2 regions of the Pseudomonas sp. ZL2 genome follow, and region 1 is predicted to be linked to the other one. Evidence: riboswitches for the same ligand, from Rfam matches in the RefSeq annotation. Region 1 holds a riboswitch; the other holds the start of a gene.
What was found. Region 1 has a riboswitch for cobalamin ahead of cobO (cob(I)yrinic acid a,c-diamide adenosyltransferase). Riboswitches for the same ligand answer to the same signal wherever they lie in the genome.

Region 1 (7,130 bases):
GCATGCCATTCGAGCAGTTGCTCGGCAGGTATCAGCCGCCCAGTGGGGTTGTTGGGGTTGACCACCACCAGTACGTCGAGACTGTCGAGGTAGTAGTCAACCTGATCTTCAGCCAACTCACGCACCCGATGCCCGGCACGGCGCCAGCCTTCGGCGTGCTCGGCGTAGCATGGCGACAGTACGCCGACCGTACCGGGGCGGCGCAAGCGCGGCAACGCCTGGATCGCTGCCTGGGAACCGGCCACGGGCAGCAACTGGTTGACCTGGTAGTACTCGCAGGCAGCCTGTTCCAGGCCGTCGTCGGTCTCGGGCAAGCGTGCCCAGGCGCGCAGCGGGATCTCGGGGATTGCATAGGGCCAAGGCGCAATACCGCTGGACAGGTCCAGCCAGTCTTCGCGGGCGATACCGTATTGCTGCACTGCGCGCTGCAGGCGACCACCGTGCTCAAGCATAGAATTCAGCTCCCAGGCACAACAGCAGTAACCACAACCACACGCCCTGGCACACCAGGCGCCAGCCGCGCTCGATGGCCTCGGCATCGGCCTGCGGGCCTTCGCCCAGCTGCGGGCGCTCGTGCAGCTCGCCGTGGTACACCGCCGGGCCGCCCAGCTCGACACCCAGCGCCCCCGCTCCGGCAGCCATTACCGGGCCGGCGTTGGGGCTGTCCCACAACGGCGCCTGGCGCCGCCAGCAGTGCAGGGCCAGGCGGGTCTTGCCCAGCAGCGCGTAGGTCAGGGCCACCAGCCGCGCCGGAATGTAGTTGAGCAGGTCGTCGATCTTCGCCGCAGCCCAGCCGAAGCGTTCGAAGCGCTCATTGCGATAGCCCCACATGGCGTCCAGAGTGTTGCTCAGGCGATAGAGCACCACCCCCGGCACACCGCCAACGACGAACCAGAACAGCGCGGCAAACACCGCATCGCTGCCGTTCTCCAGCACCGACTCGGTGGCGGCGCGGGCCACGGCGGTTTCATCCAGCTCACGGGTTTCGCGGCTGACCAGGTAACCCACGCGCTGGCGGGCGTGTTCCAGGTTGCCCTGGCGCAAGGCTTCGGCCACCGGCGTCACGTGCTCGCCGAGGCTGCGCAGGCCCAGGGCGCAATACAGCGCCAGCACTTCCACCAGCCAGCCAATGTACGGCAACCAGGACAGCAGCATGGCCAGGAAGGTCAGCGGCACCACGGCCAGGAACCAGGCGGTGACGCCATGGCTGCGCCAGCCGCGGCCACCGGCATTGAAGCGTTGCTCCAGGCGCCCGGCCATGCGCCCGAAGGCGACCAGTGGATGCCGGCGCTTGGGCTCGCCCAGCAACGCATCCAGCGCCACCCCGGCCACAGTCAGCAACGCCACACTCATCAAGACTCTCCCCACTGGTTTTCAAACAGCATTTCGTGCAACGGACGCGCCGTGGTCCAACCTTCAAGCACCAGCATGGGCGCCGGGTAAAATTCGTGCACCGGCCCCAGGCAAAGGATTGCCAGCGGCTTGGCACCGGCCGGCATGCCCAGCAGCTCGGCCAGGGCCCGGGGTTCGAACAGCGATACCCAGCCCATGCCCAGGCCTTCGGCGCGGGCGGCCAGCCAGAGGTTCTGGATCGCACACGACAGCGATGCCAAGTCCATTTCCGGCAAGGTTCGGCGGCCGAAGATATGCGCTTCGCGCTCATCCATCAGCGCGGCAACCAGCAGTTCGGCACAGTCATTTATGCCTTCGACCTTGAGCTTCATGAAGTCGTCGGAGCGCTCGCCCAGGGCTTGGGCGGTACGCAACCGCTCCTCCTCCACCAGGGCCTGGATACGCTGGCGCAGTTCACGTCGGGTAATGCGGATAAAGCGCCAGGGCTGCATCAGGCCAACACTGGGGGCCTGATGCGCGGCTTGCAGCAGGCGTGCAAGCAGTTCAGGGGCGACTTCGCCGCCGCTGAAGTGGCGCATGTCACGGCGTTCGCCAATGGCGCGGTAGACCGCCGCGCGTTCGGCTTCGGTAAAGGCATGCTCGGTCATGGACACAACAGCGCCGCCGACGCCTGGGGGTTGGAGGCAAAGTAGAAATGCACGTAGGAAGCGGTCAGCCGGCCACAGCGATACACCGCTTCGGCACCACGGCCACCGTTGGGGCTCTGGCCACGGGCAATCGGCTCAAGCCCGGTGCTGGTCAGCGAGTGATGGTAGGTGTGCCCGCGCAAGGTACCTTCGGGCAATTCCACCGCCTGCAAGGCCAGGGCGGCCAGGCGCTTCTGCATCACCGCCTCACCAGCCAGCAACCCGAGCAATTCGGCGCGCTCACCAGCGACATCGGTCAGGGCATCGAGCAGATAGAGCATGCCGCCACATTCGGCGAGCAACGGCTTGCCGGCGTGATGATGGGCGCGAATGGCTGCGAGCATCGGCGAGTTGGCCGCCAGGGCCTGGTGATGCAGCTCCGGGTAACCACCGGGCAGGTACAGGCTGTCGGCCTGCGGCAAACTCACGTCATGCAGCGGCGAGAAGAACGCCAGCTCCGCGCCCATGGCCCGCAGCAGGTCGAGGTTGGCGCCATAGGTGAAGGCAAAGGCTTCGTCGCGGGCGACCGCGATGCGCACACCTTGCAGCAAGGGCTCGCTCACAAGCTCGGTCGGCGCGGCGAAACTCACCGCCGGCGGCAAAGCCGCATCGCAACTGGCGCCCAGGGCGGCTGCAGCTGCATCCAGGCGTGCTTCGAGGTCGTTCAGTTCACTGGCCTGGACCAGGCCCAGGTGGCGGCTCGGCAGTTCGATGCCGGTTTCTCGCGACAGCCCGCCGTACCAGCGCAGCCCTTCGGTCAGGCTGCCTTCGAGCAATTGAGCGTGGCGCAGGGTACCGACGCGGTTGGCCAGCACCCCGGCAAACGGCAGGTCCGGCTGATAGCGCGCCAGGCCCAGGGCCAGGGCACCGAAGGTCTGGGCCATGGCCGTGCCATCGATCACCGCCAGCACCGGCACACCAAAATGACGAGCGAGGTCGGCGCTCGATGGCGTGCCATCGAACAGCCCCATGACCCCTTCGATCAGGATCAGGTCGGCCTCAGCCGCCGCTTCCCATAACAGACGGCGGCTTTCCTGCTCGCCGACCATCCACAGGTCGAGCTGATACACCGGCGCACCGCTGGCGCGCTCGAGAATCATCGGGTCGAGAAAGTCCGGGCCACACTTGAATACGCGGACCTTGCGCCCCTGGTTGCGATGCAGGCGCGCCAGAGCGGCGGTCACCGTGGTCTTGCCCTGGCCGGAAGCCGGTGCGGCGATCAATACCGCCGGGCAATGGCGCGCATCCCTCATAGCTCGACGCCCTTCTGGGCGCGGATACCGGCCTGGAAGGCGTGCTTGATCATGCCCATTTCGGTGACGGTGTCGGCCAGTTCGATCATTTCATCCTTGGCCGCACGACCGGTGACGATCACGTGCTGCATCGGCGGGCGCGCCTGCAAGTCGCTGAGGACCTGGTCCAGATCGAGGTAACCGTGCTTGAGGGCGATGTTCAGCTCATCGAGCACCACGAAGGCGATCGACGGGTCCTGAAGCATCTGCCGCGACACTGCCCAGGCGGCTTCGGCAGCAGCGATATCGCGCTGGCGGTCCTGGGTTTCCCAGGTAAAGCCCTCGCCCATCACGTGGTAGCGCACCTGTTCCGGGAAGCGTCGGAAGAACAGCTCTTCGCCGGTGCTGTTGCGGCCCTTGATGAACTGCACCACGCCGCACTGCATGCCATGGCCCATGGCCCGGGCGAGCATGCCGAAGGCCGAACTGCTCTTGCCCTTGCCATTGCCGGTGAGCACCAGCAGCAAGCCGCATTCGTTAGGCGAATTGGCGATGCGCTCGTCGATGACGGCCTTCTTGCGCTGCATACGCGCCAGGTGGCGTTCGTCGCGCTCGGTGGATTCAGTCATGAGGTTCTCCGCAAACCACTGTCGGCCGACCCGCAACGAGCGTAGCAGTCTATGGCTGCTCAGGGTTCGCGGCGAGGAACGGCGTGACAAATGAATGGATATGGCAGACGGAAAACGCGCAGGGCTACGGCACAGGCCGGAGGAACCGCGCATCACCCTCCGTGATGCCGTTGGCTGTAACAGGCCGGTCTCCGGGCTTGTGAGCGGGGCCATGAACACCCGGGACCGTGCGCCTTCCCGGGTCGAACACCCAGTGGCCCTGCGCGGCCTTGACTCACCTACCGTTGCGGGGGCAGCGCCGGATTCGCGCGCCTTGCGCGCCCACCGGCTTCCCTGTTTCACCCTGCCAGGCCATCGCCTGCAGAGCACCTGAAACAAGTCGCGAAGGTTAGAGGGTTGCACCCGGAGCGTCAATGAAAGGCGCTGAACTGGCCTGGATCAATGGCGCCTTTGACATCTTGTGCAACACTGACTTCAGTGATATCAAATAGCCATACCTCGGCTGTACTCGATCACAACTATAAGGGAGAGCAGCATGCAAGGCCTGATCATCAACAATGCGCGCCTGGAATTCCTGCGCCCCGCCCTGGAGCGCTGGGTCGATTGCATCGACCGCTTCAACCACACCCTCGGTGATGGCGATGCGCCCTACTGGCACGGTGCCCAAGCCAACCTCGGCCTGCTTTCGGCCGCCGCCTGGCAAGCCGAGCTGGTGACCCTGCAGCAGCATCAGAGCAAGAAGCAGCGCGATGACGGTGATCGTGAAGGTCGCTGCGACCTGTACATCGCCAACCGCGAAGAAGCCGCCTACCTGCAAGCCAGCCAGCGCTGGCCGAAAATTGCCAGGCTGGACCTGAACAATGCCCTGGCCGAAACCGTGTATGCCGCACGCCAGGTTGCCGCGCCCAGCCAGCTCAAGGTCGCCGCGCTGTTCGCCAGCCCCTGGAAAGCCGGCCAGCACGCCAGCCCCGAAGAACTACAGGACCTGGTCGACGACCTGCAAAAGCACAACGCCTGCGCCATTGCCTGGTACTTCCCCTACGCCTACCGCAAGCTGCACAACGAAGCCGGCCAGTACCACCCCGGGGTGGCGTTGCTGCTCAAGCAGGCCTGAACCAGGGAACCTCCCGCGCCTGATCCGCCTCTACTGGCAATAGCGGCCATCATCGCGAGGGAAACGACATGGGCATCAGCCGGATTGCACTGCTGCTGGCAGTGACTGCGGGATTAAGCGGGTGCGGCGAGAACGCGCGCCTGGAGGTCAGCGACGGGGTCGGCCCGTCGCCGCAATTGCCCGAACCCAACAAGACCCTGATTCCCACCGTCAACATCGCCCCGGCCATCGGCTGGCCCCGGGGTATGACGCCCAAGGCCGCGCCCGGCACTCAGGTGGCGGCCTTTGCCGAAGGCCTGGACCACCCGCGCTGGCTCTACGCCCTGCCCAATGGCGATATCCTGGTGGCCGAAACCAATGCCCCGCCCAAGCCCGATGACGGCAAGGGCATTCGCGGCTGGGTGATGGGCAAGGTCATGGACCGCGCCGGCGCCGGCGTCCCCAGCGCCAACCGCATCAGCCTGCTGCGCGACAGCGACCATGACGGCGTCGCGGAAACCCGCACGACCTTTATCGAAAACCTCAATTCTCCGTTTGGCATGGCCCTGGTTGGCAACGACTTCTACGTCGCCGACACCGATCGCCTGCTGCGCTTTCATTACGAATCCGGCGCCACCTCGATCAAGGGCCCGGGTACGCCGGTGGCTGATTTGCCGGGCGGCACACTGAACCATCACTGGACCAAGAACGTGATCGCCAGCCGTGACGGCAAGAAGCTCTACGTCACTGTCGGCTCCAACAGCAATGTCGGCGAGAACGGCATGGACCAGGAAAAAGGCCGTGCGGCGATCTGGGAAATCGACCCGGCCAGCGGCCAGCAGCGCATATTCGCCTCCGGCCTGCGCAACCCCAACGGCCTGGCCTGGGAACCCCATACCGGCCAGCTGTGGACCGCCGTCAACGAGCGCGACGAGATCGGCAGCGACCTGGTGCCCGACTACATTACCTCGGTCAAGGATGGCGGCTTCTACGGCTGGCCCTACAGCTACTACGGCCAGCACGTCGATCAGCGGGTCAACCCTTCTGATCCGAACCTGGTAGCCAGCGCCATTGCGCCGGACTATGCAGTGGGGCCGCACACGGCGTCGCTGGGCCTGACCTTTGCCGAGCAGGGCCTGCTACCGGCGCCTTTCGAGCAAGGCGCATTCATCGGCCAGCATGGCTCATGGAACCGCAAGCCGCACAGCGGCTACAAAGTGATCTTTGTGCCGTTCAGCACCGCAGGCAAACCTGCAGGCAAGCCAATTGACCTGCTGACCGGGTTCCTCAATGACGAGGGCAAGGCCATGGGCCGCCCGGTCGGGGTGATCAACGACCGGCGCGGAGGGTTGCTGGTGGCTGATGATGTGGGCAACAAGATCTGGCGGGTGAGCAAGGCCAAGTGACCTGGGGGCCGCTATGCGGCCCATCGCCGGCAAGGCCGGCTCCCACACAGATCACATGCACCAATACCCTGCGCCCTCTCAGCGCTTGCGGCACAGGGTCAAGCCATCGCCAATCGGCAGCATCGACAGGTCCACCCGCGGGTCATCCTTGAGTGTGAGGTTCAATGCCTGGATCGCCCGGGTGTCTTCGCTGTCCGGCGTTCCCTGCAGCACCCGCCCGCTCCACAAGGTGTTGTCGAACAGCACCAGCCCGCCAACCCGCAGCAAGCGCAGGGCCTGTTCCAGGTAGTGTGGATAGTTGGCCTTGTCGGCATCGATGAAGATCAGGTCGTAGCGCTCTGACGGCAGCGTCGCCAGGGTCTGCAGGGCGGGCGCCAGGCGTAGTTCAATGCGCTCGGCGACCCCGGCCTCCTGCCAGTAGCGCCAGGCCACGGCGTTGTAGCTGCCTTCAAGATCACAACAGAGCAACTGCCCGTGTTCCATGGCCTGGGCCATGCATAAGGCGCTGTAGCCGGTGAAGGTACCCACTTCAATCACCCGCTGCGCGCCGATCAGGCGTACCAGCAGTGCCAGCAGTTGCCCCTGCTCCGGTGCTACCTGCCAGCGCGCTTCGGGCATGGCCTGGGTTTCGGCACGCAAACGGGCAAGCAACGGCGTTTCGCGCAGCGACACGCTTTGCAGGTAGTGGTAGAGGGGGTCGTCGAGGTAGAGCGTCTGCGCGGTCATCATCT
Region 2 (7,130 bases), on a different contig from region 1:
GCACCGCGAACCGGTGGGCCAGCTGCGGATTGCCAGCAGCCTTGGCCTGGGCCGGCGATTTGTGGCCCCGGCGTTGTCGGAACTGGCCGAGCGCTACCCGCGCCTGGATGTGCGCCTGGACGTGCATGACCGCCTGGTGGACCTGATTGAAGAGGGCGTCGACCTGGATATTCGCGTCGGTAACGCCATCGCCCCCAACCTGATTGCCAAGCCGCTGGCCAGGAACCGCCGGGTGCTGTGCGCTTCCCCGGCCTACCTGGCCCGGCGCGGCACGCCCAAGGTGCTGGCCGAGCTTGCCAGCCATGATTGCCTGGTGATCAAGGAGCGTGACCACCCGTTTGGCGTGTGGCAGCTGGAAGGGCCGGGGGGCGAGGAGAGCGTGCGGGTGACCGGCAGCCTGTCGAGCAACCATGGTGAAGTGGCGCACCAGTGGTGCCTGGATGGGCGAGGAATTTTGCTGCGCTCGTGGTGGGATGTGCACGACAGCCTGGCCGATGGGCGCCTGGTGCAGGTGCTGGCGGAGTATCACCAGCCGGCGGACATCTGGGCGGTGTATACCTCGCCGCTGGCCAGTTCGGCCAAGGTGCGGGTGGCGGTGGAGTTTTTTCGCCAGTATTTTGCCGAGCGCTATAGCTTGCCTGAGCTAGGTTGACAGGGCCGGCCTCATCGCTGGCAAGGCCAGCTCCCACAGGCCCGGTGTACACAGGCCCATTGTGGGAGCCGGCGTTGCCGGCGATGGGCTGCAACGCAGCCCCGGTTCACCTCAGAACGTGTAATCCACCGTCGCAAAATACGACCGCGGCTCACCCATCAGCCACTGCTCGCCACTGTGCGCAGTGGCCGCATAACGCCGGTCGAGCAGGTTGTTCAGCTGCAGGCCCAGACGCACATCCGGCAGCACCTGCCAGCCCAGGTTGGCATCGACCACGGTAAAGCCCGGCACGCTCTGGGAGTTGGCGGTGTTGGCATAGCGCTCATCGACATAACGCAGGCCCATGCCGGCGTCTACGTTGTGGCTGAAGCCTTTGCTGACCCACAGGTTGGCGGTCCGCCGCGGTACGTTGCTTGGGCGATTGCCAGCACGGGAAACGGTTTGCCCGCCCACCGTCTGGTCGAAATCGTCGTACTTGGCGCGCACCACCGAGGCGTTGGCCGAGACATGCCACTGGTTGGCCAGGGCCAGCTCCAGGGTCGCTTCCAGGCCATCGGAGGTCTGCTGCCCGGCCTGTTCCTTCTGGTGGGTGTCGGGGTTGTCGACCAACAGCTTCTTCTTGACGATGTGATAGGCCGCCAGGGTCCACTCGCCACGGCCATCCCAGAACAGCTGCTTGAGGCCGAACTCGGTCTGCTTGGCTTCGGTCAGGTCGAACTTCTGTTGGCTCGGGCTCAAGGTCACCAGGTCGCTGACGCCATCTTCACTGGTGGAGTACTGGCCGTACAGACTCAGCTCGTCGTTGACTGCGAACACCAGCCCGGCGCGCCAGTTGCCGCCGTTGAGGCTGCGGTCAGTGCGGGTGTCGTTGACCAGGTTGTTGCGGTCGATGTGGTTCTGGTCGCGACGAATGCCGGTGACCAGCGACCAGCGCTCCGACAGCTGGGTGCGGTTCTCGGCGAACAGGGCGAAGGTGCGGGTGGTGCTGTCGGTTTGCGGGCGGGTCGGGCTGGCGCTGTGGAAGTAGCCCGGCGCCGGCTGCCACGGGTCGATGAAATCGCCGCCGATGTCGTTGTACGGCGAGTTGCTGTCGATGCCGAAACGGATGCGGTTGTACTCGGCGCCGACCACGGTTTTGCTGGCCAGGCCAAACAGCGAATGGTCGAAGGTGAAGCTCTGGCGGTCGCCGACCTGTTCCTGGTCGTGCTTGATCTCCAGGTAGCTGCCGCGCTCAAGCTGGCCGACGCCGCTGTTCCAGGTGTAGTCCTCGGCGTTGCGCCAGTGCCGGCGGCTCTTGATGTAGTACAGCTGGTTGCTGGCGCTGATCGAATCGCTGATGGCCCAGTCGGTGTTAAAGCGGGTCCACTCGTCGTGGTAGTGCTGGGCCGAATCCTTGAGGTTGTAGTTTTTCTTGCGCAGGCTGTCGCGATAATGGCCGTCGATCAGCGGCGTGCCGAAGTAGTTCATCGGGTCGGCATCGCCGCGCTCGTGGGCGAGGGTGAAGCTCAGGTCGTCGCTGGCATCGAAGCGCAGGGCGGCGCTCATGGCCAGGTTCTTCGAGTCGCCGCGGTCGACCCAACCGTTGCTTTCCTGGCGGTTGAGGGTCACCCGGTAGCTCAGCCGCTCGCTCAGCGAGCCGCCGCTGTCCAGGCCCAGTTGCTGGCGGTCGTAGGAACCATAGCCCAGGCGCAGGTGGTTACGGATCTCGCCGGTAAAAGGTTTTTTCGGAATCACGTTGATCACCGCACCCGTGGCGCCTTCGCCGTACAGCACCGAGGCCGGGCCACGGATCACGTCGATGCGCTCGACCATCCACGGGTCGACCGGGAAGCTCTGGGTACCGGCGCCGGTGTACATGCGCGAGCCGTCGAACAGGGTCATCACCGAGCCGTGGCCGCTGAAGCCGCGGGCCGACAGCGCCGTATTGCCGTTGCCCGGGGTGGCGACCGAGGTGATGCCCGGCGAGCGGGTCACGGCGTCCTGCACGGTGAGGTTGTTGCGCCCGTCGATGACCTCGCTGGCGAGGCTGCTGGTGCTGGCCGGGGTGTCCATGGCACTGAGGTCCAGGCGCGAGCCGGTCGGCAGCGGGGTGGCCAGGCTGATGGTTTGGTTGTCGCTGCTGCTGGTGATGGCCGTCGAGGGCAGGGCCAGGGCAGAGGGGCTGGTGTCTTCGGCGAAAGCCGGCACGGAGAATGCCAGGCAGGGGGCCAGGGCATTGGCCGCCAGGGTATGAAGCTTGGAATTTCGGGACATGTCGTTCCACAGTCAACAGGAAGAATGAATCCCGGAGGGAACAACGCATGGAGGCATGGCGCACGCGCAGGCGGACGCCAACCGGCCTGCGCCCGCCCACCGCGGGGTTGCCAAACAGAAGCTTCAGGCCGGTCTCCGGGCTTGCGAGGGTCGTGAAGGCCTTCACCTTCCCATGCCGAGGCACAGTGGTGTTTCGAAGGCTTCGCTCGCTTACCGTTGCGGGGGCAGCGCCGGACTGGTCATTTGCATGACGCACCGGCTTCCCGTTTCACCCTGCGCACGGCGGCGCAGGACACCTGAAACTGGCGCGCATCTGAACACCGAAAACCTTTGCAGTCAACGGCTTGCGTATCTGAGCAGATCAGTTTTTGGGTGGCGCTTCTAGGTCAACAGCATCGCCGGCAAGCCGGCTCCCACAGGGTTCGGTGTGCACCGTAGCTGTGGGAGCTGGCTTGCCAGCGATGAGTCCAGCTCAGACAGCGACGTCTCAACGCCCGCGCTTGCGCGACACCACCGCCTCGATATTCTTGCGCCCGATCAGCATTGGCTGCTTCGGCTCTTCCAGCCACTTGTACATCACCAGGCTGTCCACCAGCCCCAGGCGCGCATGCCGGTAGGCATTGGGCAAACGCCCGACGATGGCAAAGCCAAGCTTCTGCCACAAGGCCACCGCGACCTCGTTGCTCGACACCACCGAGTTGAACTGCATGGCCAGAAAACCCAGCTCCCGGGCCAGCTGCTGCGAGTGCTCGCACATCAACCTGGCGACACCGCGCCCACGGGCGGCGTCGCAGACCATGTAGCCGCAATTGCTGACATGGTTGCCGGGGCCGGCGGCATTGGCCTTGAGGAAGTAGGAGCCGAGCAGCACGCCATCCTCTTCGGCCACCAGGGTTCGCAGCGGCGCTTCCAGCCACAGCTGGCGGGCTTGCTCCTGGCTCATGGCCGGGTCGAAGGCATAGGTTTCGCGGGCGCTGACAATGCCCTGGAAGGTCGGCCAGAAAAGCTCGAAGTCGGCGGCGGTCATGGGGCGGATGTGGATCATGGCGGTTCCTGAAAACGGTTCGCCCGCTAGCTTATGCGAAAACGCCAGGAAGTGGGTGAGGCGCGGCGCGACCGCGCGCTCACGTGAGGGAGAGGTTACAGCCCAGCCTTGCCCACGGCATCCAGTGCCCGCGCCGAATACACCAGCGCCGCCCCGGCGTTCATGGCCACGGCCACGCCCAGGGCTTCGGCGATTTCTTCGCGGGTCGCGCCTTGCTTGACCGCCTGGGCCGAGTGCACGGCGATGCAGCCGTCACAGCGGGTGCTGACTGCCACGGCCAGGGAAATCAGCTCACGGGTCTTGGCGTCCAGGTGGTTGGTCCTGGCTCCGGCGCCACTGGCGGTCATGTAACCGTTAACCGTGTCGGGAGAGAGTTGCTTGAGATCGCCGATGCCGCCCATCAACTGATTACGGTAGGCATCCCAGTCCATCATGCTCATTGTCTTCACCTTGGTGTGGTTGGCAACTAGAACAGTGACGTTAGTTTTTTTTGCGGCAGGGCGCCGTTGGTCGATGGTCGGGGAAAGGCAAGACTTTGGGAGGGAGAGGGTCTCATCGCTGGCAAGCCAGCTCCCACAGAGAAAGCATGCACTGAACCTGTGGGAGCTGGCTTGCCAGCGATAGCGGTCTGAGTCAGATATAGATGAACACCAGCACCAGCGCCGCCACCACCGCCCATTTCTCCAGGTAGTAACGGGTGCGGTTGCGCTTCTTCAGCGCCTTGCCGCGCTCGCGGATCTTGTAGATGCGGGTGAACAGGCGGTTGATGCCGCCGGTCTTGTCACCGGCATCGTTGGGCGCGGCGGCCGCGGCCATCACGCTGCGGCTGAACCAGCGGTTGAACGCCGTGGCCCAGCGGTACTTGAGCGGACGCTCGACGTCGCAGAACAGAATGATGCGGTTGTGCTCGGTCTGGTTCGAGGCGTAGTGGATGTAGGTTTCATCGAACACCACCGCCTCGCCGTCGCGCCAGGCGTAGTTCTCGCCGTCGACGCAGATGTAGCAAGCGTCATCGTTTGGCGTGTCCAGGCCCAGGTGGTAGCGGTACGAGCCTGCGTAAGGGTCGCGGTGGCGCACCAGCTTGGAGCCCGGCGGCAGGGTGGCGAACATCGCCGCCTTGACCGTGCCGATGCCCTGCAGCAGCTCGGTGGTGCGTGGGCACAGCTTCATTGCCGAAGGGTGGCTCTCGCCGTACCACTTCAGGTAGAAGCGCTTCCAGCCGCTCTTGAAGAACGAGTTGAAGCCGACGTCGTCGTAGTTCTGCGAGCTCTTGATCTCGCCGACGTGCAGCAGTTGCTGGGCCTCGGCGCGGATTTCCTGCCAGTTGTCCTGCAACGGCTTGAGCTCGGGGAAGGACTCGACTGGCAGGTACGGCTTGGCCGGCAGCTTGGAGAACAGGTACAGGAACACGTTGACCGGGGCCAGGAAGCTCGAGTGATCACCCAGCTGACGGGTGACCTTGTGCCGTACCCGGCCGCGGAAATGGACGTAGGCAATCGAGAAAACAAACAGTAGAACTAAGAAAATTTTCATGGGCGAATACTTGTCGATGTGGCGATGCGCCATGGCATAAGCCCGCCAGCATAAACAATCATGTCCACGGTTTGAACTAAATGTTACCGGTTATGTGCCCGACCATAGTGCTAGGCGCAACCGTTTGCCTTAACGATTCAGCCCGCGCGGTTGTCCCTCAGCAAACGTCGAGCGCTGCCCCGGCCCTGTTCAGGTAGGGCGTCAGGTCACCCGCCGCCTGTGCCTGGAGCAAGCCGATGATCACCTCTATGCCGGCCTGTTCGAGCAACGCGATACCCGCCCCGGCATTGCGCGGGTCGGGGTCGAGCATGGCAACGAACACGCGCTTGATGCCGCGCTTGATCAAGGCTGTGGCACAGGACGGCGTGCGGCCATGGAAGGAGCAGGGCTCGAGGGTCACGTAGGCCGTCACCCCGTCGGCATCGCCGTCGAACTGCGCCATGGCCATGGCTTCAGCGTGGTGTTGCCCTGGTGCTTGGGTAAAGCCGCGGGCAATGATCCGGCCGTCGCGCACCAGCACGCAGCCCACCGGGGGATTGGGCAGGCAGGTGGGCAAGGCGCGGCGGCCTTCGCTCAGGGCCTGGTGCATGAACAGCTTATCGCTGGGTGAAAAACAATCCATTGTCGTTCAGCTCCTGGGGTAGTGATGGCGCGAGTGCGCGTACACAGCGTAATCCAGCTTGCGCGCTTTTGCCGCCTCACTTGCGGGTGATTTTGCCGCCAGGGACATGCAGGTACGACATCACGCTTTCGGTCAGCTCGGTGGCCAGCTTCACCGCTTCCTTGTTGCGCGCCATGACCCCGGCCACCAGGCCTTCGATCAGCGCCAGCACGGCAATGCTGGAACTGGTCAACACCGGGTGATCGGCAGCGGCGAACAGCACGTGACGGGCAATCGGCGTCAGCGGCGAGGCTGGCGAATCGGTAATGGCCAGCACCGTGGCGCCACGCTCATGGGCAAAGCGCGAGAGTTGCAGGGTGTCCTGGGAGTAGCGCGGCAGCGAAATAGCCAGCAGCACGTCCTGGTCAGTGATCGCTGCCAGGCGGTAGGCGGCGTTTTCGTTGCCGCCTTCCATGCTGATGGCGCAGGCATCGGCGCAGAACGGCACCAGGGTCGAGGCCGCCAGGCCCGCGAGGTAGACGCTGTTGCCAAAGCCCAGCACGTACACCTTGCGCGCCTGGGTCAGGCTGGCGATGAAGGCCTCGAAGGTCTCCGCCTGGTTGATGTCGCGGGTGGTCGCCAGGTTGCTGCTGGCGCTATGGATCTGCTCGTGCAGGCCGAACTCGCCTCCGGGGCGCTGGGCCAGTTCATTACGCAGCTTGTCCACGGGCGAGACCATCTGTTGCAGGGTGCTCACCAGCTCGGCCTTCATGCCGCTGTAGCCGCCCAGGTCCAGGGCCTTGGCCAGGCGGTTGACCGCAGCGGGCGAGGTGGCGGTGGCCTGGGCCATCTCTTCGATGGTCAGGGTCGCCGCCTTGAGCGGGTGACGCAGGATGTAATCGGCCACCTTGCGCAACGAGGGTTGCAGTTCGGCGAGGCTTTCCGACAGCTTGCGCATGACCGGTGAGGCGTAGACGGTGGTGTTCTTCGAAGTGCTCGACATCCGGCGCAAGGCTCCCTGAAAGATGGGTCGCAGTGTATCCCAA

Region 2: linked by a shared signal. The riboswitch ahead of ABM562_RS17880 (TonB-dependent receptor) and the one ahead of cobO (cob(I)yrinic acid a,c-diamide adenosyltransferase) in region 1 are both predicted to bind cobalamin.

Annotation. Positions count from the first base shown of each region.
Region 1 is NZ_JBGOGX010000028.1:45,486-52,615, reverse strand. Features, by position in the region: gene cobD (threonine-phosphate decarboxylase CobD) at 1-452, opposite strand, end outside; gene cbiB (adenosylcobinamide-phosphate synthase CbiB) at 445-1,353, opposite strand; gene bluB (5,6-dimethylbenzimidazole synthase) at 1,353-2,006, opposite strand; gene ABM562_RS18285 (cobyrinate a,c-diamide synthase) at 1,997-3,292, opposite strand; gene cobO (cob(I)yrinic acid a,c-diamide adenosyltransferase) at 3,289-3,900, opposite strand; cobalamin riboswitch at 4,066-4,288, opposite strand; gene ABM562_RS18275 (hypothetical protein) at 4,436-5,014, shown strand; gene ABM562_RS18270 (PQQ-dependent sugar dehydrogenase) at 5,083-6,399, shown strand; gene ABM562_RS18265 (O-methyltransferase) at 6,478-7,125, opposite strand.
Region 2 is NZ_JBGOGX010000027.1:18,870-25,999, forward strand. Features, by position in the region: gene ABM562_RS17875 (LysR substrate-binding domain-containing protein) at 1-652, shown strand, start outside; gene ABM562_RS17880 (TonB-dependent receptor) at 764-2,905, opposite strand; cobalamin riboswitch at 3,015-3,220, opposite strand; gene ABM562_RS17885 (GNAT family N-acetyltransferase) at 3,393-3,950, opposite strand; gene ABM562_RS17890 (carboxymuconolactone decarboxylase family protein) at 4,046-4,390, opposite strand; gene lpxO (lipid A hydroxylase LpxO) at 4,584-5,483, opposite strand; gene ribD (bifunctional diaminohydroxyphosphoribosylaminopyrimidine deaminase/5-amino-6-(5-phosphoribosylamino)uracil reductase RibD) at 5,641-6,105, opposite strand; gene ABM562_RS17905 (MurR/RpiR family transcriptional regulator) at 6,182-7,087, opposite strand.